Regions from separate parts of the Giesbergeria sinuosa genome, predicted to be linked through region 2. Evidence: predicted binding sites of a transcription regulator. Region 2 holds the regulator's gene; the other holds the start of a gene.
The links. The regulator FNR, encoded in region 2, switches genes on or off when oxygen is low (the NO sensors DNR and NnrR bind a similar motif). The targets are predictions, from matches to a motif close to TTGATNNNNATCAA.
Positions count from the first base shown of each region.

Region 1: ACFO6X_RS13240 (OmpW/AlkL family protein) is a predicted target of FNR. The motif match lies at 8,889-8,902, and genes of this name have one in related genera.

Region 1 covers NZ_JBHSHJ010000012.1:29,657-44,736, reverse strand. Annotated here, with positions in the region: gene ACFO6X_RS13280 (type II asparaginase) at 1-809, shown strand, start outside; gene glyQ (glycine--tRNA ligase subunit alpha) at 1,077-1,982, shown strand; gene glyS (glycine--tRNA ligase subunit beta) at 2,001-4,139, shown strand; gene ACFO6X_RS13265 (hypothetical protein) at 4,153-4,773, shown strand; gene gmhB (D-glycero-beta-D-manno-heptose 1,7-bisphosphate 7-phosphatase) at 4,782-5,375, shown strand; S-adenosyl-L-homocysteine riboswitch at 5,382-5,462, shown strand; gene ahcY (adenosylhomocysteinase) at 5,539-6,972, shown strand; gene ACFO6X_RS13250 (TlyA family RNA methyltransferase) at 6,997-7,998, shown strand; gene metF (methylenetetrahydrofolate reductase [NAD(P)H]) at 7,995-8,861, shown strand; gene ACFO6X_RS13240 (OmpW/AlkL family protein) at 8,972-9,586, shown strand; gene ACFO6X_RS13235 (septal ring lytic transglycosylase RlpA family protein) at 9,701-10,321, shown strand; gene ACFO6X_RS13230 (23S rRNA (adenine(2030)-N(6))-methyltransferase RlmJ) at 10,333-11,226, opposite strand; gene ACFO6X_RS13225 (serine/threonine protein kinase) at 11,358-13,199, shown strand; gene rplM (50S ribosomal protein L13) at 13,405-13,833, shown strand; gene rpsI (30S ribosomal protein S9) at 13,843-14,235, shown strand; gene erpA (iron-sulfur cluster insertion protein ErpA) at 14,408-14,773, shown strand; gene ACFO6X_RS13205 (hypothetical protein) at 14,942-15,080, shown strand, end outside.
Region 2 covers NZ_JBHSHJ010000002.1:196,700-211,779, reverse strand. Annotated here, with positions in the region: gene ACFO6X_RS03625 (ExbD/TolR family protein) at 3-410, opposite strand; gene ACFO6X_RS03620 (MotA/TolQ/ExbB proton channel family protein) at 413-1,135, opposite strand; gene ACFO6X_RS03615 (energy transducer TonB) at 1,160-1,879, opposite strand; gene ACFO6X_RS03610 ((2Fe-2S)-binding protein) at 2,020-2,244, opposite strand; gene ACFO6X_RS03605 (alpha-hydroxy acid oxidase) at 2,342-3,475, opposite strand; gene ACFO6X_RS03600 (Fe2+-dependent dioxygenase) at 3,482-4,171, opposite strand; gene ACFO6X_RS03595 (TonB-dependent receptor) at 4,207-6,372, opposite strand; gene ACFO6X_RS03590 (SWIB/MDM2 domain-containing protein) at 6,650-6,970, opposite strand; gene fnr (fumarate/nitrate reduction transcriptional regulator Fnr) at 7,143-7,865, opposite strand; gene hemN (oxygen-independent coproporphyrinogen III oxidase) at 8,090-9,472, shown strand; gene ACFO6X_RS03575 (sulfite exporter TauE/SafE family protein) at 9,478-10,191, shown strand; gene ACFO6X_RS03570 (sulfite exporter TauE/SafE family protein) at 10,205-11,020, opposite strand; gene ACFO6X_RS03565 (cell division protein ZapA) at 11,354-11,740, opposite strand; gene ACFO6X_RS03560 (hypothetical protein) at 11,743-12,450, opposite strand; cobalamin riboswitch at 12,486-12,725, shown strand; gene ACFO6X_RS03555 (TonB-dependent receptor domain-containing protein) at 12,805-14,730, shown strand; gene ACFO6X_RS03550 (cobyrinate a,c-diamide synthase) at 14,727-15,080, shown strand, end outside.

The sequences.
Region 1 (15,080 bases), on a different contig from region 2:
AGAGCTTTACCAACGAGCATCTGCTCAAGCTGGGCCAACGTGTCTCTGCTCTGAGCAAGCAGGCCGATGTGGATGGCATCGTCATCACCCACGGCACTGATACGCTGGAAGAAACCGCCTACTTCCTGAACTTGGTAGTGCGCACCACCAAACCGATTGTGGTGGTGGGCTCCATGCGTCCCGGCACGGCTTTGTCGGCAGATGGCGCGCTCAACCTGTATGACGCCGTGAGCGTGGCTGCCAGCAAGGATGCCACAGGCAAGGGCGTGCTGGTCACGATGAACGACGAGATTCAGAGTGGCCGTGATGTGAGCAAGAGCATCAACATCAAGACCGAAGCCTTCAAGAGCCAATGGGGGCCGCTGGGCATGGTGGTAGAGGGCAAGAACTACTGGTTCCGCGCCCCGGTCAAGCGCCACACCATGACGTCTGAATTCAACATCGACGACATCAAAGCCCTGCCTGCGGTAGATATTGTCTTTGGCTACAGCAACATGAACACCACTGGCATTGAAGCTTATGGCAAAGCCGGCGTGAAGGCGCTGGTACACGCTGGCACCGGCAATGGCTCGGTGGCTGCACAAGCGGTGGACTCGCTCAAGGCTCTGCGCGCCCAAGGCGTACAAATTGTGCGCTCGGCCCGCGTGCCCGACGGCTTTGTGCTGCGCAATGCCGAGCAACCTGACGACAAATACGACTGGGTTGTTGCCCACGATTTGCGTCCCCAAAAAGCCCGCATCTTGGCGATGGTGGCCCTGACCAAAACCAATGACAGCAAAGAATTGCAACGTATCTTCTGGGAATACTGATCTTCCAAGATAGGATGTTGCGTCCCTTCCAAGCAGTTGTTTGGAAGGTGAGCAGGCCAAAGGGCAACACGCCCCGAATGTGCCATTTGACAAGGCCAGCACCCCCAAAGGGTGCTGGCCTTTGTTGCTGCAAGCCGCGCAATCTGCGCCCGTATCACCCGCCCCCTAAAATCATGGGCTGCACACACGCGGTGGCACCACCCTCGCGCGCCTTTTTACCCTTTCTTATTGCCCGGCCCTGGCCCCGCCAGCGGGCCTCTCAAAGCCATGTTGACCTTCCAGCAAATCATCTTGAAGTTGCAGTCCTACTGGGATGCCCAGGGCTGCGCACTCCTGCAACCCTACGACATGGAAGTGGGCGCTGGCACCTCGCACACCGCCACCTTTTTGCGCGCCGTTGGCCCCGAACCTTGGAAGGCAGCGTATGTGCAACCCAGCCGCCGCCCCAAAGATGGCCGCTATGGCAACAACCCCAACCGCCTGCAGCACTACTACCAGTACCAAGTAGTGCTCAAACCCGCACCCGCCAACATTTTGGAGCTGTATCTGGGCAGCCTAGAGGCGCTGGGCTTTGACCTCCAAAAGAACGACATCCGTTTTGTGGAAGACGATTGGGAAAACCCCACGCTGGGCGCTTGGGGCTTGGGCTGGGAAGTCTGGCTCAATGGCATGGAAGTGACGCAGTTCACCTACTTCCAGCAAGTGGGCGGCATAGACTGCAAACCCGCCACTGGCGAGATCACCTACGGCCTTGAGCGTCTGGCGATGTACCTGCAAGGCGTAGACAACGTCTACAACCTGCAATGGACAGACACCCTCAAATATGGTGATGTGTACCACCAAAACGAAGTCGAGCAGTCCACCTACAACTTTGAGCACTCCGACGCCGATTTTCTGTTTACCGCCTTCAATGCCCACGAAAAGCAGGCCCAATACCTGATGGAGCAGCAACTCGCCCTGCCCGCCTACGAGCAAGTGCTCAAGGCCGCACACAGCTTTAACCTGCTGGATGCACGCGGTGCCATCAGCGTGACCGAGCGCGCCGCCTACATTGGTCGCATCCGCAACTTGGCACGGGCCGTGGCGCAAAGCTACTACGAAAGCCGTGAACGCCTGGGCTTTCCGATGGCCCCGCGCGAGTGGGTCGCACAAATCCAGAAAAAATCCGCCTGAAGACGGGAGAACCCCAACATGACCACACAAAACCTGCTCGTCGAACTCTTTGTCGAAGAACTGCCCCCCAAAGCCCTGCAAAAGCTGGGCGATGCCTTTGCGGGCCTGTTGTTTGAGCAACTCCAAGCCCAAGGACTGACCTCTGCCGACACCGTGGTCACGCCCTATGCCTCGCCACGCCGCTTGGCTGCGCACATCAGCCACATTTGGCTCAAGGCCGAAGACAAGCCCGTGCAAGTCAAGCTGATGCCCGTGGCCGTGGGTCTGGATGCCCAAGGCCATGCCACCCCCGCCTTGCTGAAAAAACTGGCCGCCATCGGGGCCGACATTGACCCCACCGACCCCGCTGCCGTGGCAGCCAGCTTGCACCGCGCTCCCGATGGCAAAACCGAAGCCTTGTTCTATCACAGCCTTGTCACTGGGGCCACGTTGGACATCGGCCTGCAAAAAGCCTTGGATGAAGCCATTGCCAAGCTGCCTATTCCCAAAGTCATGACCTACCAATTGGAGCGCGACTGCGAGCTGCCTGGCTGGAGCAGCGTGCATTTTGTGCGCCCAGCCCACGGCTTGGTGGCACTGCATGGCAGCACCGTGGTGCCCGTCAAGGCGCTGGGCTTGCAGGCAGGTCACAGTACCCAAGGGCACCGTTTTGAAGCCACTGTGTCGCCCGTGGCAATTCCAGACGCCGACAGCTACGCCACCACCTTGGCGCGCGATGGCGCTGTGATTGCCAGCTTCACCGAGCGCCGCGCCAACATCGCCCGCCAACTGGCCGCAGCAGCCGAGCGCATCGGCAACGGCGTGCGCCCCATTGACGATGCCGCCTTGCTGGATGAAGTCACGGCGCTGGTGGAGCGCCCCAACGTGCTGGTATGCCAGTTTGAAGCAGAATTCCTCGACGTGCCGCAGGAATGCCTGATCCTCACAATGAAGGCAAACCAAAAATACTTCCCACTGCTGGATGCTGCGGGCAAGCTCACCAACCAGTTTTTGGTGGTCAGCAACATCAGCCCCGAAGACGCCAGCGCCGTGGTGGGTGGCAACGAGCGCGTGGTGCGGCCCCGTCTGGCCGATGCCAAATTCTTCTTTGACCAAGACCGCAAAAAGACGCTGGCCTCGCGCGTGGAATCTTTGGGCAAAGTGGTGTACCACAACAAACTCGGCACCCAAGGCGAGCGCGTGCAGCGCGTGCGCGCCATTGCCCATGCCATTGCCCAAGCTTTGGGCGATGCCGCCCTGCCCCAGTGGATAGACCAAGCCGCCTTGTTGGCTAAAACCGACCTGGTGACCGACATGGTGGGCGAGTTCCCCGAACTGCAAGGCATTATGGGCCGCTACTATGCCCTCAACGATGGCTTGAGCACCGACGTGGCCGATGCCATTGAAGACCACTACAAGCCCCGTTTTGCCGGCGATACCTTGCCACGCAACACCACCGGCGTGGTGGTGGCGCTGGCCGACAAGCTCGAAACCTTGGTCGGTATGTTTGGCATTGGCAACCTGCCCACCGGCGACCGCGACCCGTTCGCGCTGCGCCGCCATGCCTTGGGCGTGATTCGCATGTTGGTGGAAAAAGACCTGCCGTTAGACTTGGGCACACTGCTGGCCAGCGCCGTTCCGGCCTTTGGCGACAAAATCCAAGACGCCACCCCGGCTCTGGCCGACTTTATCTATGACCGTCTGGCAGGCTCCTTGCGCGAGCAAGGCTACCGCGCCCAAGAGGTGGAAGCCGTGCTGGCCCTGCGCCCGCAACGTCTGGCCGAAGTCGCCAAGCGCCTCGAGGCTGTGCGCGCCTTTGCCGCCCTGCCCGAAGCCCCCGCTTTGGCCGCTGCCAACAAGCGCGTAGGCAACATTTTGAAGAAGGCCGGCGAAGTCGATGCCCATGTCAACCCGGCACTATTGCAAGAGCAAGCAGAACAAGACTTGTTTGCTGCCTTGCAACGCTTTGTGCCCGAGGCCAATGCGCAATTTGATGCGGGCGACTACACCACCAGCCTACAGACGCTGGCCGTGCTGCGCGCACCTGTCGATGCCTTCTTTGATGATGTGATGGTCAATGCAGAAGAGCTGGATCTGCGCCTGAACCGCCAAGGTCTGCTCAAAACCCTGCACGAAGCCATGAACCGCGTGGCCGACTTGTCACGTTTGGCCGCTTGAGGGCAAAACAGGCATGGCATTGACGGCACAGCAACGCATAGCATGGTGGCTGTTTGCGCCCCCTGCACTGTTGGCCGGATTGCGCTGGCTGTTGCAATGGCAAGAAGGGCGCGGCCCAACCATCACCGCGCTACCACTGTCACCCTTTGCTGGGGCGCAGCCCTTGTCGGCCATGCTCTGGCAGTTGGCTGGGCCATTGTTGGCCTTGCTGGTGCTAACGCTCGGCCTGTGGCTGGTGCGGCGGCGCTGGGGCTGGCACACCGTGCAACGCATGCTGTTGGGGTTGTGGGTTGCCGTTTGTTTGGTGGGCTGTGCAGCCTTGCTGTGGCGGCCCTACAACCTACAAGGCTTGCAACCCTTGGCCCCGGTGCAAGCACAAGTCTTGGGCAGCCATGCCAAACTTCCCAATCTGCGCAGCACCGGTGGCACCGAGCTGGTATTGCGCATCGCCAACCTAGAGCCTTTGCAACAGGTGCTGATCGACGATCCACAGGCGGCCCAATGGCAACCTGGGCAAACCACATTACTGTTGCAATGGGCGCAGGGACGCCATAGAGGCTTGTTTATCACGGGTTGGCAGGTGCTTGCCCCCACAGCGCCAGCAGCTACCACACCTGCGGCTTTGCTCCCATAATCTGGCCCATGAAACTCGCCATTCTTGACCGTGACGGCACCATCAACGCCTTGGGCGAGGATGAGTTCATCACGTCCCCTGCTGACTGGAAACCCCTGCCCGGCGCTTTGGATGCCATTGCCCGACTCAACCATGCGGGCTGGCATGTGGTAGTGGCTGCCAATCAGCCAGGGCTGGGGCGTGGCCTGTTCGACATGGTCACGCTCAATGCAGTGCATGCGGCCATGCACAAACAACTGGCCGCTGTAGGAGGGCGCATTGACGCGGTGTTTTATTGCCCCCACGCCCCCGATGAAGGTTGTCATTGCCGCAAACCCGCTCCGGGCCTGCTAGAGCAGATTTGCGAGCGTTATGGTGTCGACCCAGACAAAGTGTGCATTATTGGCAGTTGCTTGTCACACATGCAGGCAGGTGCCGCTGTGCATGGCATTCTGCACTTGGTTTGCACCGGCCAAGCCGCCGGAGTAGACCCCAGCGCACCGCTGCCCCCCGAATGGCCCGCCGGTGTCCAAACCCATACCAGCATGGTGGCGCTGGTGGATCATTTGCTGGCTCCCCCCAAACCCCCAGCCACCACTGTGCTGTCTGCCAACTCCGTATAATCGGCCACTTCCGAGGAGCGTTGCAGCGCCCCCAGCACAGCGGGGCGTGAGGCTCGGAACCCACCCTAGCAACGACGCTCATCCACTTCCGGTGCGGTGAGCTTTTCTTTTCTGCAATTTCCGTGTCGGCCAGTGGTTTGTTCACCCCTGTTTGGAGCCGCCCATGAATGCACCTTCTTCCACCTTTGCCAACGCCGATTGCGCGATTGCCGACATCACCTTGGCCGCTTGGGGCCACAAAGAAATTCGCATTGCCGAGACCGAAATGCCCGGCCTGATGGCCATCCGCGAAGAATTTGCCGCCAGCCAGCCCCTCAAGGGCGCGCGCATCACCGGTAGCTTGCACATGACCATTCAAACGGCGGTGCTGATTCAAACGTTGGAAGCACTGGGCGCACAAGTGCGTTGGGCCTCGTGCAACATCTTCAGCACCCAAGACCACGCCGCCGCTGCCATTGCCGATGGTGGTACGCCCGTGTTTGCTGTCAAAGGTGAATCGCTCAAAGACTACTGGGACTACACCCACCGCATTTTTGAGTTTGGCGCAGCCGGCACCCCCGGCGAAGGCCCGAACATGATTTTGGACGATGGCGGCGATGCCACCATGCTGATGCACTTGGGCCAGCGCGCCGAGAAAGACCTGTCCGTTTTGGACAAGCCCACCAGCGAAGAAGAAACCATCCTGTTTGCCGCCATCCGCGCCAAACTGGCGGTAGATGCCACTTGGTACACCCGTAAGTCGGCTGACATCATCGGCGTGACCGAAGAAACCACCACCGGCGTCCACCGCCTGAACGAGATGTCGGCCAAGGGCACGCTGCTGTTCCGCGCCATCAACGTCAACGACTCCGTCACCAAGAGCAAGTTTGACAACCTCTACGGCTGCCGCGAATCCTTGGTGGACGGCATCAAACGCGCCACCGATGTGATGATTGCCGGCAAAGTCGCCTGTGTGGCCGGTTATGGCGATGTGGGCAAGGGCAGCGCCCAAGCCCTGCGCGCCCTGAGCGCCCAAGTCTGGGTGACCGAGATTGACCCCATCAACGCCCTGCAAGCCGCGATGGAAGGCTACAAAGTGGTCACGATGGAATACGCCGCCGATAAGGCCGACATCTTCGTCACCACCACCGGCAACCGCGATGTGATTCGCCACGAACACATGGTGGCGATGAAAGACCAAGCCATCGTCTGCAACATCGGCCACTTTGACAACGAAATCGATGTGGCCTCGATTGAGCAATACGAGTGGGAAGAAATCAAGCCGCAGGTAGACCACATCAAGTTCCCCGATGGCAAGAAAATCATCCTGCTGGCCAAGGGCCGTTTGGTCAATTTGGGCTGCGCCACCGGCCACCCCAGCTTTGTCATGAGCGCCTCGTTTGCCAACCAAACCATCGCCCAAATTGAGCTGTTCACCAAGCCCGAGCAATACCAAGCCGGTAAGGTCTATGTGTTGCCCAAGCATTTGGACGAAAAAGTGGCCCGCCTGCACCTGAAAAAAGTGGGTGCCATGCTCACCGAGCTGACCGATGCCCAAGCCGCCTATATTGGCGTACCGAAAAACGGCCCCTACAAGGCCGACAGCTACCGCTACTAAGCCAACCAGAGAGTGTGACCCGCTATGCGTGCAGATGTTTTTTTGGTAGAAAAAGGCCATGCCGCCACGCGCTCGCAAGCGCAGCGGCTGATTGCAGCCGGGGTGGAGTGGCGCTTGTCGTCCTTTGCGCCGTGGCAAAAAGTGGCCAAAAACGGCGATGAAATCCCAGTCATGGCCGAGTTGCGGTTACTCGATAGCGCCGAGGCCAAATACATCTCGCGCGGTGGTCTCAAACTCGAAGGGGCGCTGGCCGCCACGGGCTTTTCCGTGGCCGGGCTGCGCTGCTTGGATGTAGGCCAAAGCACCGGCGGCTTTACCGATTGCCTGCTGCAACAAGGCGCAGCCCAAGTGATTGGCGTGGACGTGGGCCACGGCCAGTTGCATGAGCGCCTGCGCCAAGATGCGCGGGTGGTCTGTGTGGAAGGGCTGAACGCCCGCCACCTGACCGCCGAGAGCCTGCAAGCGGCCTGCGAATTGGCGCTGTCTGAAGTGGTGGAAGAAGACCCCGAAGACAACGACACCCAGCCCGTGGCCCCGTACAGCTGGATGCGCAATGGCGGTGTGGTCGATGAAGCCTACGACGACAGCGATGATGCCAAAGAGCACGATATCGAAGCCTTCAAAGCCGAGCGGGCCGCCAAACAGCAAGCCCGTCAAGCGGGCACGCTGCCGGTGCAACACCGTCGCCGTGCTGGGCTAGAAGACGTCAACATCACGCCGGAGTTTGACTTCATCACGGGTGATTTGTCGTTTATCTCTTTAACCTTGGTGCTACCGGCCTTGGTGCCCTTGCTGGCTCCCGGTGGCACGCTGCTGATGTTGGTCAAACCGCAATTTGAACTGCAACCCGGCCAAGTGGGCAAGGGTGGCATTGTGCGCGATGCCAGCCTCTATCCGGTGGTGGAGCAGCGCCTCCGCGAGGCTTGCGCCAGTGCTGGGTTGCCAGTGCAAACGTGGCTAGATAGCCCGATTGCTGGCGGTGATGGCAACCGCGAATTCTTTATTTCTGCTCGGAGGGCGGCATGAGCGCATCCAAACCCCTTTCTTCTGCTGTTAGCGCATTGCCGCTGAGTGTGGAATTTTTCCCACCCAAAACTCCCGAGGGGGCTGAGAAGCTGCGTGCCGTGCGCCAGCAACTGTATGCACTGCGGCCCGAGTTCTGCTCCGTCACCTACGGCGCGGGCGGCTCGACACAAGACGGCACGCTGCAAACCGTACAGGCCATCTTAGACGAGGGCCAACAAGGCGCTTCGCATTTCACCTGTGTGGGCGCTTCGCGCGACTCGGTGCGCGAAAAGCTGGCCCTGTTCCAATCGATGGGACTGCGGCGCTTAGTGGCCTTGCGCGGCGATTTGCCCAGCGGCTACGGTGGTATGGGTGAATTTCGCTATGCCGCCGATCTGGTGGCTTTCATCCGCGCCGAAACCGGCGACCACTTCCACTTGGAGGTAGCAGCCTACCCCGAGATGCACCCACAAGCCAAATCCCCAGAAGCCGACTTGCAAGCCTATGTGGCCAAAGTCAAGGCCGGGGCCAATTCGGCAATCACACAATTCTTTTTCAATACCGATGCCTATTTCCGCTTTGTCGATGACGCACACCGGCTAGGCGCTGACATACCCGTGGTGCCAGGCATCATGCCCATCATCAACTCCAGCGGCATCTTGCGCTTTGCCGATAGCTGCGGGGCAGAGGTGCCACGTTGGATTCGCCTGCGCCTGCAATCCTATGGCGACGATACCGCCAGCATCAAAGCCTTTGGCTTGGATGTAGTCGCCCAATTGTGCGAACAACTGCGCCAAGGCGGGGCACCTGCTTTGCACTTTTACACCATGAACCAAAGCACAGCCACACTGGAAATTTGCCAGCGCCTCGGCCTAGCACAGTGATGTTTTTTTACCCAGCCAGCATGGTGCTTGACGCATGTCAAGCACCATCCGGGCGTAGCGTTTTCCAATCCAGCCTAGGGAATGTTCCCTGGTTTTTCCGGATTTCCTTCATGAAAAAAACTACCCTGGTCGCCGCCCTGCTGGGTACCGTGTTGTCGTCCTCCGCGTTTGCACAACCAATCACCGAAGGCTCCTGGATGGTGCGTGCCCGTGCTGTGCATCTGGACAGCAGCAACGGCGACTCGACACCTCTGGGCCTGTCCGTCAACAACAAGTGGCTGCCAGAAGTTGATTTCACTTACTTCTACACCAAAAATCTGGCTGTCGAGTTGATCCTGACCGTGCCACAAAAACACACCTTGTACTCCAATGGTGGTGCTATCGGCTCCTTCAAGCACCTGCCTCCCACCCTGACAGCACAGTACCACTTTACCGATCTGGGCAAGATCAAGCCCTATGTGGGCGCTGGTGTCAATTACACCCGCCTGTCGAGTGTGAACTTCGCGCCTACGGTGGCCGCCGCCCTCAACCCCTCGGTAGACAAGAACAGCTGGGGCTTGGCTATTCAAGCCGGTGTTGATATTCCACTGGGCAACAATCTGTACCTGAATTTGGACGTGAAAAAGGTGCAAATCCGTACCGATGTGTCCTCTTTTGGCAAGAATGTGGGTGAATTCAAGGTCGATCCCGTACTGTTCGGCATCGGTCTGGGCTGGCGCTTCTAAGCCCCCCACTGTTGGCCTGTCCATCCCGCCTTGTGCGGGATTTTTTCTGGGTATGGGGCACCTATCCACTGCGCTACCATCAGCGCCCCTGCTTTTTTGGAAAGGCCCTGGCGCATGTCCCTGTTGCCAACTATCCGATGGTGGCGGTGTCGCCCCGTGCAACTGCTGATCTATGCTTTACTGACGCTGGGAGCAGGCATCGCCAGCGCCAACGACTCCACCACGCCACCGCCGCCGGAGGAAGACTCCCCCAGCGCCACCACCACCCCACCGCCCCCGGCTCTAGGCCTCAAGGTGCCTGACGCTGGAGCATTGGTCGTGCCGGTGCAAAGCGATCTCATCGGCACCGACAGCACAGGCAAAACGGCACCAGAAGCTACCGGCTTGCCCCAAGTAGATTTGCAGTTTCCGCAGGAATATGGCTTGGCCTCTTGGTACGGCGCCAAACAGCATAAGAAACGCACCGCCAGTGGCGAATTATTCGACATGCACGATTTCACGGCGGCCCACCCCACCCTGCCCTTTGGCTCCAGGGTGTGTGTGCGCAGCGCCCTCACCGGGCGTGAGGTCGTCGTGCGCATCAATGACCGGGGGCCACATGGTGGCAAGCGTGTCATCGATATCAGCCGCGCGGCGGCTGAAGCCTTGGGCATGGTTCAGCTTGGCACCAAGCCTGTGACCCTGCATACCTTGCCCGACGACGATAGCACTTGTCCACCACCGGAGTCAGACTAAGCGGCCCACCTCTAGCTGCCCGACTCTAAGGTGTGGGCAGCATTGCGGTCTTGCCCCAACCACTGCACCATTTGCGGCAACGCCTCCTTCAACGTTTCTTTCAGCGTGTAGGGTGGGTTGATCAAAAACATACCACTGGCTGGCAAGCCTGGGCGTTTGCTCTGACCTTCTAGGGTTTCGGTGATTTTGCTGGACTTGACAGTGAGTGTGGCGTGCAGCCAACTCTTGCCCGCCTTCTGGGCCATCGTCTTGAGGCGCCGGGGCAAATCATGCGCTTCGGGGCGTGGAATGATCGGATACCAAATCGCATAGGTGCCCGTAGCAAAACGCTTGAGACCATCCTGCACCATATCGAGCACCTTGCCATAATCGGTCTTGATCTCGTAACTCGGATCGCACAACACCAGCGCACGCCGCGATGGTGGGGGCAAAAACTTCTTCACCCCTTCAAAACCGTCTTCGTGCAGCACAGCCACCTGGCGGCCTGCCTCCAGTTGGGCCACATTGCCCACCAAGGCACGCATGTCTGAGGGGTGCAACTCAAACAGTTTGAGTTTGTCGTGGCTGCGCAGCAGCCGCTGGATGATGAAAGGCGAACCCGGATAGATCTTGGTGCTGGCACCCGCGTTAAAAGAACGTACCAAATCGATATAGGACTGCAATGCCGGAGCCAATGGCACATGGGCCGCACCCGGCACCGTCAAGCGTTGGATACCATCGGCAGCCTCGGCGCTGGTTTTGGCGTAATCTCCATCAAGACGGTACAGGCCCGCACCCGCGTGGGTGTCCAGCACCATCAGGGCGGCCTCTTTTTCGGTCAGGTGTTGCAGGGCGGCAATCAGCACAGTGTGCTTGAGCACATCGGCATGGTTGCCTGCGTGGAAGGCATGGCGATAACTGAACATGGCCCTATGGTAACGATCACTGCGCTGGATCAGCATTTTTTCATCGTTATCATGGATGATGGCGCTTTTTTACGGCATCTGCGCTGATTGTTCTTGATGCCCTTTTCTTTTGCCCTCTGGTAGCCGCCACCATGTCCGAACCCTCCCCCAGCACCCCCGTATCCGCCATTTACCATGCGGATGCTTTGCCCCCGGGGACACGCTTGGGTGAGTTCGAGATTCTTGCGCTGCTGGGCGTGGGTGGTTTTGGCATGGTGTACCAAGCCTTCGACCACTCCCTGCACCGCTCTGTGGCGATCAAGGAATACATGCCTGCAGCGTTGGCAGGGCGTGCGCAAGATCTGTCTGTGGCAGTGCGGGCGCTGGCCGATGTGCCCGCCTTTGAAGCCGGGCTACGCTCCTTCATGGGAGAGGCGCGGATGCTGGCCCAATTTGACCACCCTTCATTGGTCAAGGTGTTTCGCTTCTGGGAGGCCCACCATACCGCCTACATGGTCATGCCGCTGTACAGCGGCATGACTTTCAAGCAAGCACGATTACAAATGCGTGCCCCCCCCTCCGAGGCTTGGCTGCGCCAAGTGCTGTGGTCGGTATTGGGCGCCCTGCGCACACTGCATGAGGGGCACACGCTGCACCGTGACATCTCGCCCGACAACATCTTCTTGCAAGATGCTGGCCCCCCAGTGCTGCTAGACCTTGGCGCAGCACGCCACGCCATCAACGACCGTGAGCGCAAGCACACCGCCGTACTCAAGGTCAACTACGCGCCCATTGAACAATATGCCAGCGGAGATGCCGACCTGCCGCAAGGCCCGTGGAGCGATCTGTACTCACTGGCCGCCGTGGTCTATGGGTGCCTGTGCAATGACATGCCCGAGCCATCCACCCTGCGGGCCATTCGTGACCGCATGGTGCCCTTTGCCCGTGTAGCCCGTACTGTGGGGCAACAGTTTGGTCAGGTCTACTCACCGGCCTTCGTCAATGGCATCACGCAAGCCTTGGCACTGCGCCCACAAGACAGGCCCCAAAGCATCGATGCCTTGCTGCAACTGCTGGAGATGACAACTGCCCCAGCCCCACTGGGTGCCTTTGACTTTCGGGCCGCTTTGGGAGACATTTGGGTGGAGCCCACCGACCAGCCCAACGCCGGCCCAATTCCAACGGTAGACCTGTCTTCACCCAAGGCCGTCAGCGCCGGCCCAATCCCCGCCCCCGCAACCTCCTCGCACAGCCGCCCAATGGCCGATGCTGGCGACACCATCTTGCTAGAGGACGTGCAGGACACCCTGCTCATGCATGGGCCAGACACCCTCATCCAAGAGATGCCCCCCGAACCTATCGGGCTGGAGTCGAGTTGGCCCGAGCGGGCCTCACGGCGCCCCCACACCACCAGCACACCAGCTGCGGCCCCTACCAAGGCTGGGCGCCGCTGGGTAATATGGGCGGCCGTGGCTGCGGTGGCGGTGGCAGTGACTGCCGGGATCGGAGCGTATGCAAGCCGCAGCCCAGCCAAGGCCACAGCCCCCGTCGAAGACATCATCACCGAGAAGGCAGACCCCGTTCCCACGCCCGCTCCAACCACCACGCCAGCGCCCCCGCCTGAACCAGCAGTCCCCACCGCCGAAGTGCTGCCAGAAGGCCCAGCGCCAGCCTTTGTTGAGAAAACCGACCCACGGGCACTGTCGCAAAACGCCCCGCCCAAACCGCCTCCCAACCGCAAGCCCACCAGCACAGCCACGGCCACTGCAACTACCACACCGGCCCCAGCCCCAACAGCCCCGGCGGCAGAAGCCCCTGTAACCCACGCCCCCAGCCCCCCCAAGCCTGCGCCAGCGTTGTGCGAAGACAGCGGTGTATTAACCCGCAGCATGTGCCTGCGCCGGGAGTGCCGCCAACCCGCTTTTGTCAATTTGCCCGCCTGTGTGGAGTTTCGCAAGCAGATGGAGCCGCTGGAAGTACGTTCATCCAATTAAGACTACCCGTCAAATAGCCTGCGCTATATAATCGCGGGCTTCGCAGCGTTTGCGCGACTCCGCGGCGAAGGGTAATCAGTGGTTCAACACCTGCTTTGCCTATACCACCTAAGAGGTTTCCTCCAGAGAAACACCGACCGTGGAAAAGAGTCCCCAGGACGCCAGCCCCTGTTCAGGCTGGTCAAACCCTCGAAAGAAACACAGCATGAAAACTTTCAGCGCCAAGCCCGCTGACGTGCAGCACGAGTGGTTTGTGATTGACGCCACCGATAAGGTGCTCGGACGGGTAGCCAGCGAAGTTGCCCTCCGTCTGCGCGGCAAACACAAAGCCATTTACACACCTCACATCGATACTGGTGACTTCATCGTCATCATCAACGCTGCCAAGCTCAAGGTCACCGGTACCAAGAACCTGGACAAGGTGTACTACCGCCACTCTGGCTACCCCGGCGGCATCACAGCCACCAACTTCCGTGACCTGCAAGCCAAGTTCCCTGGCCGCGCACTGGAGAAGGCTGTCAAGGGCATGTTGCCCAAGGGCCCACTGGGCTATGCCATGATCAAAAAGCTGAAGGTGTATGGCGGTGCCGAGCATCCGCACAGCGCCCAACAGCCCAAAGTGCTGGAAATCTAAGGAGCCGAGATGATTGGTGAATGGAACAACGGCACTGGCCGTCGCAAATCCAGCGTAGCCCGTGTATTCCTGAAAAAAGGCACTGGCAAAATCACGATCAACGGCAAGGACGTCCAAGCCTACTTCGGTCGCGAAACCTCCATCATGATTGCCAAGCAACCGCTGGTACTGACCAACCATGTCGAGACCTTCGACGTGCAAGTCAATGTCCACGGTGGTGGTGAATCCGGCCAAGCCGGTGCTACCCGCCACGGCATCACCCGCGCCCTGATCGACTACGATGCCACGCTCAAGCCCGCACTGAGCCAAGCTGGTTTCGTCACTCGTGACGCCCGTGAAGTCGAGCGTAAGAAGGTCGGTCTGCGTTCTGCACGCCGCGCCAAGCAGTTCTCCAAGCGTTAATCCGCTTTTTTGCCTGCTACCCAAGCCGCCCAAGGTTCGCCTAGGGCGGCTTTGTTGTTGGTGGGGTCTCAGTAATGACCCTAGGCAGATGGATGGCAAGTGCCGTCCGCCTGAATGGCCGACTGTTTTTAAGTAGTATTTGGGTGCGTTCCCAAAATCCCGGAGATTCCCCATGAGTGCTGTAGCCCAAGCCCCCCAAACCGAAGAAATGCCCGCACCCATCCTCTTTACCGACAGTGCCGCCGCCAAAGTAGCCGACCTGATCGCCGAAGAAGGCAACCCCGACCTCAAACTGCGTGTATTTGTGCAAGGTGGTGGCTGCTCGGGTTTTCAGTATGGTTTCACCTTTGATGAAATCGTCAATGACGACGACACCACTATGACCAAGAATGGCGTCTCGCTGCTGATTGATGCCATGAGCTACCAATATCTGGTGGGTGCCGAGATCGACTACAAAGAAGACTTGCAAGGCGCACAGTTCGTCATCAAAAACCCCAATGCCACCACCACTTGTGGCTGTGGCTCGAGTTTCTCCTGAGTAGGCACTCCAAAAGGAGTGCAATTTGCTACCTGCTGGATGAAAATGGGGACATCCTGAAAAAAGGCTTCATTTTTGCGATGATCTGCCGTTATAGCAATACGAGACGGCGATAAAGCCTTCTGTGGGGCCGCCGGTTTTTACCCATCATTGCTACGGGGCATCGCCATGCAAATTCCTCCCGTTGACCGATCACCATCGTGGCGCACGATCAGCTCTGATCTGTCTACCACCGGCGCGTCCGGGGCCGTGCCCGTGCGCCCCATCAACAATCCCAACCCAGTTGAATCGATGGATCGGCTCGGTG
Region 2 (15,080 bases):
GGTTACTGGGGATCTGTGACAAAGCCGATTTTGCGCACCCCGGCCCGTTGGGCGCTAGCCATCGCTTGGGCTACACGCTCATAACGCACGGTTTTATCGCCCCGGATATGCAAGTCAGGCTGCGGCTCTTTGGCGGCTTCGGTTTTCAACATCGCCTCCAGCTCCGCATCCTCTACTGGTGCGCCATTGAGAAAATAAGCGCCATCTGCCGCTACGCTCAGGCGCACCGTTTCGGGTTTGATGAGTTCGGGCTGATTGCTGGCACGGGGCAAATCTACATTCACCGAATGCTTCATCACCGGCACGGTGATGATGAAAATGATAAGCAACACCAGCATGACGTCCACCAACGGTGTCATGTTGATCTCGTTCATCACCTCATCGGTGTCGTCCTGGGTTCCAAACGCCATGCTCAAGCTCCTTTCTTCAAGGCATGGACATTGCCTGCTGCCTCGGTGTTGCCAGAAACGCGCGCACCCGTCACGCAATAAGCATGGAGGTCATGGGCAAAGCTATTCAGACGATTCAGGATGGACTTGTTTCCTCGCACCAGTGCGTTGTAGCCCAGCACGGCTGGAATGGCTACAGCCAACCCCAGTGCCGTCATGATGAGCGCCTCACCAATAGGGCCAGCCACTTTGTCAATCGTAGATTGGCCCGAAGCACCAATGGCAATCAAGGCATGGTAGATGCCCCAAACCGTGCCAAACAGACCAATAAAAGGGGCCGTAGAACCCACCGAGGCCAAAATAGCCAGCCCCGATTGCAGACGGGCCGTGAACTCATCAATGCTGTTGCGCAGGCAGCCCGTGACCCAATCACTCACATCCAAGCTGTCGTGCAACTGGCCTTTGGTATTGCGGTGGTGGGCAGTGGCCTCGCGCCCCTCAATGGCCAACTGGCGAAAAGGATTGGCTGGATCAGCACCGAGCTTTTCCAACCCGGCGGCAAAATCTTCACTGTGCCAAAAACCCAAGGCAGCCCGTGCGTGTTTCTTGAATTTCATGATGTCCAGCGCCTTGACGATGATGACAATCCACGATGCCAGCGACATGCCCAGCAGCAGTACCGCGACCAAACGGGTCACAAAGTCACCCTGCATCCAGACGTGGGCCAAGCCAAATTGCGATTCCATGAAAACTCCTGACGATGGATTTGATTATTCGAGAACAAAATTGATCGGCACCAGATTCCACATGGTCTCGGGCACGCCGTTGCGCTTGCCTGGCACAAAGCGCCAGCGCATCACGGCCTCTTGGGCTTGGCGATCCAATCGGTCATAGCCACTCGATTGCTGTAATTCCACTTTCTGTGGCAGACCATCAGCACCAATGAGCACACGCAGCACAACCTTGCCTTGCTCGCCCATGCGCTTGCTGATGGCAGGATAGGCTGGGGCCGGATTTTGCAGATAGGCGGCATGGCTTGACGGCAATTCAATCCGGGGCGGTGCCGGTGGAGCAGGCGGTGCTGGAGGGGCCGGTGGCGCTACTGGTGCAGGTGCTGCGGGTGCAGGCGTTGGCACGGCCTCACTGGCCTGCACCACAGGGGCATTGGGGGTGGCAGGGGCTTGAGCCACAGGCAACGGCATAGGTGCCGGTGCAGGCCGAGGCACTGGTGTTTTGACAACCGCCGGACGGGGCAAGGGCGGTGTTTTTGGTGCTGGCGGTGCCGGGGGGGGAGGTGCTGGTGGAGGTGCCGCAACGATCACCTCGGCCACCACTTCCGCAGGCACCACCACGTCTTGTGGAACCGCCTTGCGCAATAACCCGGCCTCTAAAGTCCATAACCCGACGGCATGGGCCAACACCACGCCAGAAGCAATGAATGCATGGCGCGCAGAAACGGCAGGAAAAGCAAAACGATCAGAAGAAGACATAGAACCATCAATAACGGCCAGCACCCAAAGCCAATATGAAACTCAAACCCCGTGGCACCTGCTCAACGGTGAAATATCCACCAAGCAGAAACCACTACCAACAGGGCACTTCCTGCCAAGATGGACAGCATCATGGCGCATCACACCCCAGCCCCATGGGAATGGGGGGCGGCCAACATATTGTGCAAAGCGGCCACAGGTCGACTGGCATGGCACTGCGCCACCACCTCTCGGGCACAGCCCTCACAGCGGCCACATTGGGTAGCCACACCCAGCTCGAACTGGATGTCGTCAAAGCCCATCCCTGCATGGGCATGGCGGGCGATTTCACGGTCAGAGACACGGCGGCAGACACAAACGATCATGGCAAAACACCAAATCAAGACTGGCAGTTAAAAGACAGCCTGATTATAAATGAGAATTTTTCTCATTCAATAAAGTCTATGCCATCAAGATGGGATTTCATCGAATGCCCAAAGGAGGCATAGGCAAAGAAACAGCAGCCACGTCCGCCAACGTAGCGCAACCCATCAGCGCCATCGTGGCTTCCAACTCATCACGCAACAGGCGCAGCACATGGGCCACCCCCGCTGCCCCCGCGTTGGTCAGCCCATGAATGGCCGGCCGCCCCACCAGCACCGCACTGGCCCCCAGCGCCAGCGCCTTGAACACGTCAGTGCCTCGGCGAATGCCACCATCGACCAACACAGGCAAGCGCCCCTCTACAGCCTGCACTACAGCAGGCAAGGCTTGGGCTGTGGTGATAGCGGTGTCTAGCGTGCGTCCACCGTGGTTAGAAACCACCAGACCCGCCACACCAATAGCCGCAGCTTGTCGGGCATCCTCCGGATGGAGCACACCCTTGAGCAGTACCGGCAAACGGGTAATGGATTGCAGCCATTGCACATCTTCCCAAGTAGGGGCATCGTGCAAGAGATCATGGAATAAAGCACTTTGTCCGCCCTGCAAGGGCCGTGCTGGGCGCGGGGCTAAGCCATCCAAATTGACAGCACGAATGCCGGGGGGCAACTGAAACCCCGCCCGACGCTCCCGGTCACGAATACCACTGACGGGGGCATCCACTGTCAATACCAAGGCTTCATAGCCGGCAGCCTCAGCCCGCTGCACCAAAGCACGGGTAAAGCCCCGATCATGCTGTAAATACAGTTGAAACCAGAGAGCACCACGGCCCGGATCTGCCAGAAAAGCATCGGCCACCGTTTCCAGCGGTGTGCTGGCTTGGGTGCTCAACACCATACCTGCCCCCAAAGCGGCAGCAGCATAGGCGGTAGCCACTTCACCATCCACATGGGCCAGCCGCTGAAAAGCCACTGGGGCCAACATAATTGGATGGGCCAGCGTGCGCCCTAACAAGGCAACCCGGGTATGCCCACCTGCCACACGCTGCAACACACGTGGTTGCAGCCTCCAAGCATCCCACGCTGTGCGATTGGCTTGCAAGGTGATTTCATCACCGGCACCACCGCCAAAATAGGCCCAAGCGTTATCGTCAAGGCGTTGTTGGGCTAATTGCTCGTGGTCGGCCAAATTGACAATGCCCGCAGGCACCGATTGGCGTTTCAAGGTGTGCATCATCGGGCGTTAGACATCAGCCCACATGCGCAGCAGGTTGTGGTAGGTGCCCGTCAGGCCCACTACAGCAGGCGCGCCTTCGCCCACCGCAGCGCGCAAGCGCAGCAAGTCCATGTCCATGTCAAACAACAACTGGCGCTGCTCAAGCGAGCGCACCATACTCTCAATCCAGAAAAAACTGGCAATGCGGGCACCCCGTGTGACCGGCGCCACTTGGTGTACGGTAGAACTGGGATACAGCACCATATCACCCGCAGGCAATTTGATGGCCCGCTCTCCTTGGGCCTCACGAATGAGCAATTCACCACCGTCATACTCTTGTGGCTCAGCCAGAAAAATCGTGCACGACAAGTCGCTACGCACCCATTGCTCAGGGTAATGCGAGCGCAACACAGCACCATCCACATGGTTGCCATAAAAGTTGCTGTCGCCGCTGTAACGATTGAACAGCGGGTTAAAAATCTTCTTGGGCAGGGCCGCTGAAAAGAACAAGGCATCGCGCTGCAACGCGGCCAGCACCAAGGCACGCAATTGCTGCGCTTGGGTGCTGTCTTGGGCCAATTGTTCGTTGCGCTTGTGCGCCAGCGCCTGTCCCCCCGCACTGCTGCGCCCGTCTCGCCAAGGGGCATCATCGCCCAACAAAGTGCGAGCAGTCTGAACCTCTTGCGGAGTCAGGATATTTTTCAGATGCAAAAACATACGGGGCAGACAGTGCGTTGTGTAGAAGATACCGCTTAGAAACGGGTCTTGAGCGTCAGTTGCACCGCACGGGCAGCACCGGGCGCATAGAACCCACGGTACAGGCTATCGGCATACAACTCGTCGCTCAAGTTGGTGATGTTGAGCTTGAGCGAGGTTTTCTCGTTGAAGCTGTATTCCACCATCGCATCAGCCGTGACAAAGCTGTCGGCCACCACTGCACGCGAGCCTTCCGGATTTTGCTTGCCACGGTAGTTCAAGCCAGCCCCCACACGCAACTGTGGTGTCACGGCGTAGGTTGTCCAGAAGCTGCCGCTGTGCTTGGGCGTCAGGCCAGGGCGGTCGCCCTTGACCTGGGCACCCCCACCGTTGGCGGCCAAAACCACATTGCTTTCGTCAATCTTGGCGCTGGGGATCCAAGTGTGGTTATAAAACACTTCCCAACGCGGTGTCACACGCCCGGCCAAGTTGAACTCCATCCCTGTGGCATGGCGCTTGCCCGACAACAATTGCTGGGTTGATGCGGTATCAGGGTCGGTGTTGCGTTCGTTGTATTTCTCGCTGTAGAACGCGGCCACCCCTAGGCTGGCACGCTTTTCAAACAGTTCAAACTTGCCACCAATTTCAAAATTGCGGCTTTTCTCTGCGGGGGTATTGGCTGTTTTTTCTGTGCCAGCATTCGGGTTGCCAAACTGGTAAGTGTCGCCCGACGTGTTGTACGAAGTGCCATACGACACATAGTACGAAGCCAGATCATTGGGCTGATACAAAGCACCAATGCGTGGGCTCCAGAGATCATCGGAACGGGCGTGGCTCAAGTCGGTACTGGTGTGGTACGACGCCTTGAAGTGGTCATAACGCAAACCTGCCACCAACTTGAACGCAGATGTCAGGCTCATCGTGTCTTGTGCGTACAAACTCACATTGCGCGCCGTGAAGCTGTTGTAAGCTGGCACGCCACGGGTGTCTGCACGCCAGTCGCCATTGTTGGGTGTGCCTACCGTCGTGTTCAAGCCACTGGGAGTTCCAGCAAAGTTCTGGTTGCGATCAGCGTCATCGTGGTAAACATCTACCCCGGCAATCAGTGCGTGCTTCTTACCCAGCCAGTCGAAGGTGTTGGTGTAATCACTTTGCAGTTGCGTCAAATCGCTACTGCCCACCCGACCCTTAGGGGTACGAGAGACCACCGTGCTGCTATTGATGTTTTCTAGCGTGGTGCCCGTGCCAAAGCGAATCACACTGGCCCACAAATCGCGTTCATAGGTGCCGTGGCGCAAACGGGTGTTCAGCTCGCCACGATCATCAAAACGGTGAATATGCGACAGCGTGACATACTTGGCCGAAGTGTTCAAATAATCACTGTTGAGGCCATAGTAATTCTTGGCAGGCAACGATGGGACGATCACGCCGTTGTCCAAAAACCAAGGATGGTTGTACGAAGGACGCCCCTGAATGTCCAAATAGTACAGCCCGACTGAGAACTCATCACGGGTGCCAATACCCCAACTGAAGGTGGGCGCAATGCCACGCTTTTTCTGCGTAGCACCGTGGTTGTCGGCGTTGTGCACCATGGCATTGACGCGCAGGGCTGCGTTTTCTCCCGTCTTGAAGTTAAAGTCGCCCGTCACGCGGTGTTCATTGCCCGTGCCAATGGTGTAACTGGCTTCGTGCTGATCCATCAACAATGGCGCCTTGTTGACTTGGTTAACCACGCCACCCGTCGAGCCCTTGCCAAACAACATGGAAGCAGAGCCTTTGAGCACTTCTACCCGGTCGTTGTTGAAAGTGTCGCGCTCGTACAGTGGGGCATCTTTCATGCCATCAATGTAGATGTCTCCTGCCTGGCCCAAAGAGAAGCCGCGCAAACGCACATCTTCTTCGCCGGTTTCGCCTGCCTGAAAAGTCACCCCCGAAGTGGTGCGCAGCACTTCACGGAAGTCGTCTTGGTTACGGTCGTCCATCAGGCGCTCAGTAAACACCGTGACGCTTTGCGGAATGTCGCGCAGTTCTTGCTGGCCTTTACCAATGGTGGTCTTTTTGACCTGCAAAGTGTCTTTGCTTTGGATTTGCACCGCTTCACGCACTGTCACCGCAGGCAAGGTGGCACTGGGCGCCTCGTTGGTCTGCGCCCAGCTGCCCATCGAAGTCGCCAACATCAAGGCACCCAGGGGGAGCAAAGGCTTGTCAAAACCTGCGGCCATACGGCCCGACAGCACAGCGGGCTGCAACTCGGGCATGGGGGTTGTTTTTTGCAAATGCGGTGCGGGTTTCTTTGCCAATTGGGCCTCCGTAGATAGGTCATTGCCATCGGCACCACCATTGGTGCCGATACAGGTACGAAGCAGTGGCTAGAAAAATTGGCTGTGCATCGTCGAACTGTCAATCTTAAATCAAATAACAAGTATTCTCATTCATAAGTAAAGTTCAGGCAAAAAAAAGGCCGGCAAAGCCGACCTGGTGTGCAAAGCGTGCGAACGCTTATTTCACATGCTTGCCGATCAGACCAGCCATTTCGAACATCGAAACTTGGGGCTTGCCAAACACCTTCTTGAGCTTGGCATCGGCGTTGATGTTGCGCTTGTTGGCTTCGTCTTGGAGCTTGTGCTCTTTGATGTAGGCCCACAGCTTGCTGATGATCTCTGTGCGGGGCAGGGGAGCCGCACCCACCACAGCGGCCAGTTCGGCGCTGGGGGTCAGGGGCTTCATGAAAGCCGCGTTGGGAGTGCGCTTTTTGGCAGCAGGCGCAGCCGCTTCAGCAGCGGGAGCGGCCTTGGCCGGGGCTTTTTTGGGAGTTGCCATGTTGGGTTTCCTTGTGAATAACGGGCAGTGTGAACCAGCGAAAACCAGTTTCTCCACTGGCTGGAGCGATGCTACTGGGAAAAAAAGGGCTTTCCAAGGGGAGGGGCGCTTTTTTTGCCACAAACTATGACAGAAACCCAACCAATAGCCTGCCTCAGATACGGCGCAGTGCTCAATGGCAAGCTTGTTGGTTATTGACAATGCGTTTGAGCGCATCGGTGCTAAGAATGCGCACATGGCGCTGACGCACTTCTACGATGCCATCTTCCACAAACTTGGAGAAAGTGCGACTAACGGTCTCTAACTTCAGGCCCAAATAGCTACCAATCTCTTCGCGGGTCATGCGCAACACCAGTTCTGACTGCGAAAAACCACGGGCGTGCAGACGCTGTACCAAATTGAGCAAAAAGGCTGCCAAACGCTCCTCAGCCCGCATGCTGCCCAGCAACAACATCACTCCGTGCTCGCGTACGATCTCACGGCTCATGATTTTGTGGACATGGCTTTGCAAGGCCGTGACCTCACGCGAAAGCTCTTCAATCCGGTCAAAGGGCATAACGCAAACCTCTGCATCTTCCAATGCAATGGCATCGCAGGTATGTCGGTCATTGACGATGCCATCCAGACCGATGACTTCGCCTGCCATCTGAAAGCCAGTGACCTGATCGCGCCCGTCCTCGGTAGCCACACAGGTTTTGAAAAACCCTGTGCGAATGGCATACAGCGAGGTAAATGCCTCGCCATTGCGAAACAAAGTGCCACCACGCTTGATTTTGCGCCGGGTAGCCACTACTTCGTCAATGCGTTGTATTTGTGCATCCGTCAATCCCAGCGGCATGCAAAGCTCGCGCAAGTTGCAGTTGGAACAGGCGACTTTGATGGTGTGTGGATTCATGGCGACTCGGAGCTACTTCAGATAAATCAGCCACACTGCCATCCCCTTGACCCGATTGCGCAGTAAGGCATTGCTGGGGCGGGAAAGATAGTGGACATGTTCAAATTATCGCCCATCCCCCACTGCTGCCAACACAGTGCGCCTTTGGTGTTTGCTCTTGACAGACGTCAACGCCTGTCTGGCCCATTTACGGCACAGTGCATTGGCACTTAAGGAATTTTCCCATGACCGTTGTTTCCCCCGAATTGCTGACCCGGTTTGATGTGCCCGGACCGCGTTACACCTCTTACCCAACGGCAGATCGCTTTGTGGAGGCTTTTGGTGCCAACGACTATGTGCTCGCGTTGCAACAACGCAGCGTGGGAACATCGGCCAAGGCGCTGCCACTGTCGTTGTATGTGCACATCCCTTTTTGTGAATCGCTGTGCTACTACTGCGCCTGCAACAAAATTATCACCCGGCACCACGACCGGGCGGAAGTCTATCTGCGCTACCTCAGCCGTGAGGTAGAACTGCATACCGCCCATTGTGGCAAAGGCCAAGTAGTGAGCCAGCTGCATCTGGGCGGTGGCTCGCCCACCTTCTTGTCAGATGAAGGTCTGCGCGAACTGATGGCGATGTTGCGCAGCCACTTTACGTTGGCTCCCGATGGGGAGTACTCCATCGAGATTGACCCGCGCACAGTAGATGCCGGGCGGCTGGCCTTGCTGGCCGAACTGGGCTTTAACCGCCTGAGCTTTGGCGTGCAAGACTTTGACCCCGAAGTCCAAAAGGCCGTACACCGCATCCAACCTGCCGAACAGGTGTTTGCACTGGTAGATGCGGCACGCGCCTTGGGTTTCGCCTCCATCAACATCGACCTGATTTACGGCCTGCCACGCCAAACACCTGCATCGTTTGAGCGCACCTTGGCCCAAGTGGCGCAGTTGCGCCCCGATCGCATCGCGCTGTATGCTTATGCCCACCTGCCCGAACGCTTCAAGCCACAGCGGCGCATCGTATGGGCCGATTTGCCAATGGCCTCTGCCAAGGTCGCCATGTTGGCACGCTCATTAGAGGCTTTTAGTGCAGCGGGCTATGTGTATGTGGGCATGGATCATTTTGCGTTGCCCGATGATGCGTTGGCCGTAGCCAAGCGCCAAGGACGCCTGCACCGCAATTTTCAGGGCTACAGCACCCAACCCGACTGCGATCTGATTGCACTGGGCGTATCGGCCATTGGGCGTGTGGGTGCCACCTACAGCCAAAATGCCAAAACTCTGGACGAATACTACGACCACCTGAACCAAGGTCGTCTGCCCATCGTGCGAGGCTTAGCCTTGACACGCGACGACTTGGTGCGCCGTGCTGTCATCATGGCCTTGATGTGCCAAGGCGAGCTGCTGTTTGAGCCCTTAGAAGCCGCTTGGCTGATTGATTTTCGCCAGTATTTTGCCGTCGAGCTAGGCGTGCTACAAGAAATGGCCGGCCAAGGGTTGGTGATTTTCAACGCCGATGGGGTGCAAGTCACAGAGATGGGCTGGTACTTTGTACGAGGTATTGCCATGACTTTTGACCGGTATTTGCAGGCCGACCGGAACCGAACACGGTTTTCCCGCATCATCTGAAGATGATGCTTTTTTCAGTGGCCTGGACGGCCTTGCTCATGGGGCTGGTCGGTGGGCCGCATTGTTTGGCTATGTGCGCAGCCCCTTGCGGTGCCGTGGTGGGTGCAGGCACCAACACCCCCCCCGAACAGCCCGTGCATTGGCAGGGCGCTCCACCACAACACCAGCGGCGTGTATGGGCTTACCACCTTGGCCGTCTGCTCGGCTATGCCGCTGTGGGCGCTCTGGCCGCAGTAGCAATGCAAAGTTTGGCTTGGCTCACAGTGCAAAGTGCGGCCTTGCGCCCGGCTTGGACGATGCTGCATGTGGGCGTGCTGGCTTGGGGGTTGATGATGGTGGTGTTGGCTCGCCAACCCGCTTGGGTAGAACAAACCGGACGGAGCCTCTGGCAGCGGGTGCGGCCTGTGGTGGCTAAACCGGGGGGCGTGTTTGCAACAGGTTTTCTGTGGGCCTTGATGCCCTGCGGTCTGCTTTACTCGGCCTTGTTAGTGGCCTCTCTCAGTGGCAGTGCAGTGTCGGGTGCCATCACTATGGCCCTGTTTGCCGTGGGCAGTGGCCTGTGGCTGGTGGCAGGGCCGTGGCTGTGGCTGCGTTTACGCCAGCGCCTCAAGGTGCATGGCGACCGTGGCACACGACTGGCAGGCATTTTGCTCTGTGGTGTGGCCTTATGGGCACTGTGGCTTGATGCCACCCATGGGCCAGAACTGTGGTGCAGTTGATGGCCCGGTTGCGTTACAACGCGGCATATCCCTTCCAAAACATATAAACCGCCAGCACCAGCAATAAGCTGGCAAAAACCCGCTTGAGTTGGCGCACAGGCAAACTGTGGGCCGCACGAGCGCCCAGAGGGGCCGTGAATACACTGCACGCGGCAATTACGCCCAAAGCTGGCAACCACACATAACCCATGGAATGTGCAGGTAGACCGGGCACCGAAAAGCCCCCCAGCACATAACCAGCCACGTTGAACACTGCAATCGGAAAACCCAAGGCGGCGCTGGTAGCCACAGCATTGTGGATGGGCACGTTGCACCAAGTCATGAAGGGCACGCTGATAAACCCCCCCCCAGCCCCCACCAACCCAGCCAAAAAACCAATGCCACTGCCAGCGGCTACCTGTCCTGCCACCCCTGGCATTTGTCGGGATGGTGCTGGTTTGCGGTCACGGAACATCTGCAATGCAGAAAAACCCACAAAGACCCCAAAAAACAGTGCCAAAAAAGACCCTTTAAGCAAGGAGAACACCCCCAAGCTGGCCGCCATCCCTCCCAAAGCGATACCGGGGGCCAACCGCTGAACCAAATCCCAACGCACAGCACCACGGCGGTGGTGCGCACGCACACTGGAGATAGATGTAAACAAAATAGTAGCCATCGCCGTGGCAATGGCCATCTTGACGGCCAAATCAGGAGATACAGCCCGCTCAGTCAGAAAATAGGTCAGAAAAGGCACCAACATCATGCCGCCACCAATACCGAGCAGTCCGGCAAAAAAGCCCGTACACAGGCCCAGCAAGGCCAACTCAACAATTAGCAGGGTATCGAACATAAATGGTGGGGGGGGGGATCAAGGGGAGCAGGCCCGCCTGACCAGAGGCTGCTGGGAGTGCCCCAGACACGATACAGACTGGGGAGGGCAAGACAATGAAGGTGTCTGCCAGTGCCACCGAACCTGCATCCTGAACCGGGGGTTCAGGGGGGCAAGGGCAGCCAGGTGTTGGGTTCATCTGACGCGAGACGATCACGCTCACCGGGCAATGTACCAAGCCCAGGCTCAATGAGCATTGGTTCAAGGAAATATAAAGCCCAGCAGCACCGCAGACAGGCCGATTGTAGCGGTACTGGGCGGCCATAGGCGCTGGCCCACCACAGCCACCACACCTCAACCGGGTGTGGTGCCGTCTTGCAGTGCCGTATCGAGGCGCTCCAACAAGGCCTGGCACTTGGCCTGCATTTCGGGGCCAGAGACGCTTTGTGCCAAGATAGCCGCCTCTTGGGCTTGCACCAGTGCATTGGCCGCAGCAGCTTCTGCCTGTTCAGCGCGCGTCAGGGCCGTCTTTTCGGCTACCGCCGCCTTGACCATCTCAAAAGCCAGATTGATAGCCGCCTGCACAGCAATTTGTTCACGCAACCGCACCTTGCCACCGTCACGGATCTGGGTCATGGCCTTGTCTACCCGTGCGGCGGCTTCCCGCAGGTAGGCTTCGCCACCTTCAGGGCAACTCAGCAGCAGGCTCTGCTGCATGATCTGCACCTCGATTTTCTTCATCATCATGCGCCACCCTCTTTCTCTGCGGGACTGGCTGGCAAGGTTTCCATCAAAGCATCCATGCGGGAGCGGGCCGTTTGCAGGCGGGATTTGAGCATGTCATGCTCACGGGTGAGGGCGCTGATCTGCTCGGCCTGCCCAGTGCTGGTTTGTTGCAAGGTGTCGCGCTCCTGGGTAAGGGCAGCAATTTGTGCCAGTTGTGCCTGCCCTGCCTGTTGCAAGGTTTGGCACTCTTGGCGCAAGGCAGTCACTTGGGTGGCCTGCTCGGTGCTGGTCTGCTGCAAGGCCGCATGGGCCTGCTGCAAGGCGGCATGCTCCTTGTGCAAAGCCGCCAGTTTTTCTGTTTGGGGTGCCGTATTGCGCAGCAATTCTTCATGCTGACGGGTCAAGGCGACCAATTGTTCTGTTTGGGCGGCGTGGACTTTCTGCAAGGCATCGCGCTCCTGCTCCAGATGTAGGCTCTTGGCCTCTTGCCGCAGTCCATCCTCTTGCAGGGCCGTATGGGCCTGGACGAGCATATCGTGCTCTTCCAGTAGCCGCACTATCTGTTCAGCTTGTTGCTCGCGTATCTTTTCCAGCGCCTGTCGATCACGGGCCAAATCGGCCAGCTGTTGCGCCTGCTGCTGCTGAGTCTGCTGAGACTGGGTCAGGCGTTGGAGCAGGTGCTCCACACGCGCGGTGATGAGATCGATGGTTTGCAAGGGGGCCATGCCTGCAATTGTAGGGTTGCCAGTGGCCAAAGCGCCGTAGAATCCGCGCCGTTGGTGCTCTTGGTGTGGTTCACATGCCGAAGTTCAACGGGAAGCAGGGAGGAAAGCCCCCATCAAGGGGGCTGCCGAGCCTGCGCTGCCCCCGCAACGGTCAGCGGACGAGTCCATGCCACTCTCTCTTCAGCCACACGCCACTGGATGCCTTGAACAAGCACTGGGAAGGCGCTGAAGGGTGCTCCGCCAGCCCGGATACCGGCCAACACGGTGGTCGCACATAGCCTTGGTGGCTAGTGTGGCTGTATCACCCAACGCTGGCGGGGAAGCCAGCACGGGTTGCATTCTGATTGTGTTCCCATGAAGATCTCTACCGTCCCAGGCTGCCCCAGCGTTGCCCTGAATGTGCGCCCTGTGGTTTGGGCCTGTGCCCTGTTGTCTGCACTGTCTGCACACGCACAACAAACCTCAGATGCCCCAGGCCCACTGCTATTGGCACAGAACCTGCACACACCCTCGCTGTCTGATGTGGTGGTCACGGCAACCCGCACGCCACAACCTTTGGCCGACTTGGTGGCCGACGTCTCCATTGTGGATCGCGAAACGCTTGAATCTAGTGGTGCCAGTGTGTTGGCGGATGTGCTGGCCCGGCTGCCGGGCTTAGAAATCTCGCGCAATGGTGGCCCTGGCAATGCCAGCAGTGTGTTTGTGCGTGGGGCTGAATCGCGCTTCACAGCGGTCTATATCGACGGCGTACGGGTGGACTCCCAATCGACGGGTGGCGCACAATGGGAACAGATTCCGTTGGCACAGATGGAGCGCATTGAGGTATTGCGTGGCCCGGCAGCGGCCGTGTATGGCTCAGACGCTATTGCTGGCGTGATCCAATTATTTACCCGCAAGGGCGAAGGCCCAGCCCAACCCATGGTTGGGGTAGGTTTGGGCAGCCAAGGCACACGCAAAATAGAGGCGGGCATCAGTGGCAGCACTGGCACCGATGGTGCCTTGGACTATGCACTGGGCCTGCACCGTACCACTAGCGATGGTTTTGATACCAAAACCAGCGGCAGCCACCACCCAGACCGCGATGGCTACCGCAGCACATCGGCCAATGCCCGCCTAGGCCTGCGCATCAACACGCAACACCGTTTGGATGCCACCCTGCTGGCGCAACGGCTCCACTCTGATTACGACGCTTTCAGCTACACCCCTGCTGCGCCTGCCGATGACCGCAATTTGCATCGCCTGCGCACGGCGGGTTTGAGCTGGCAGGCGCAATGGAGTGAGGCGTACCGCACGCGTCTCTCTGTGACGGAGGCGGCCAGCCGCTACGAAACCACGCCTTCGCCCTACCTGACAGAAACCACACTGCGTGGCTACCTATGGCAGCACGATTACCAATGGGGCGCACATCGCTTTAACGCAGCCCTCGAGCGCCGCGAAGACCAGCTCTACAACCCAGCTTTGGATGCTTGGGGGGTCACGCTAGACCGCCAACGTTCACAGGATGGGGTTGCACTGGGTTATGGCTACAACGCAGGGGGGCATACCGTACAGCTCAATGCCCGCCACGACAACGACAGTGAATTTGGGGGTCAGAACACAGGGAGTTTGGCCTATGGCTATGCCCTCACCCCCCAATGGCGAGCCACAGCCTCGGTGGGCACAGCGTTTCGGGCGCCCACTCTGTACCAGCGTTTTAGCGAGTACGGTGTCGCCACACTGCAACCAGAAAAAAGCCGCAACGCCGAAATTGGCCTGCGTTGGGCTGAAAAAAGCAGCACTTTCTCAGTGACGGCCTACCGCAACCGGGTACGCAATTTGATCTCCTTCGTAGGGACGGGTGCTTGTGCTTCTGATTTTGGCTGCTACGCCAACACCGCCCGCGCCCAATACGAAGGCGTGACGGTGGCAGGCTCCTACCGGCTGGCTGGGGTGCAGTGGCGCGGCTCAGTGGACTGGCAAAACCCCCGTGATTTAGACACCGGCAAACAGCTGGCACGCCGGGCCAAACGCCATGCCACCTTGGGCGCCGATACCCTATGGGCAGGCTGGAATCTGGGCGCAGAAATGCAAGCCTCGGGCCAGCGATTTGACACCATTGCCAACACTACCCGACTGGGGGGCTACACCCTCTGGAACCTGTATGCCAGCACGCGCATGGCACGCAACTTCACTTTGCTGGCACGCATTGACAACTTGGCCGACAAAGATTACCAGCTTGCCCGCAGCTATGCCACCCCAGGGCGTAGCCTGTATGTAGGCCTGAAATGGACGCCCCAATGAGCACCCGCTGCCCCGCACTGTTGATAGCTGCCCCAGCCTCGGGGCAGGGCAAAACCACCCTCACTGCCGCTTTGGCACGTTTGCACAGCCGCCAGGGGCGCAAAGTGCGCGTGTTCAAGTGTGGGCCAGACTTTCTCGATCCGCACTGGCATGAGCTCGCCAGTGGTGCCCCCGTGCATTCACTCGATGGTTGGATGACTGGCCCCGAAGATGTGGCGGCCCGGCTCCATGACGCCGCCCAAGAGGCCGATCTGATCTTGATTGAAGGGGTGATGGGCTTGTTTGATGGCAGCCCCAGCGCCGCCGAATTGGCACAGCGGCTGAATATTCCGGTGCTGGCGGTGCTAGAT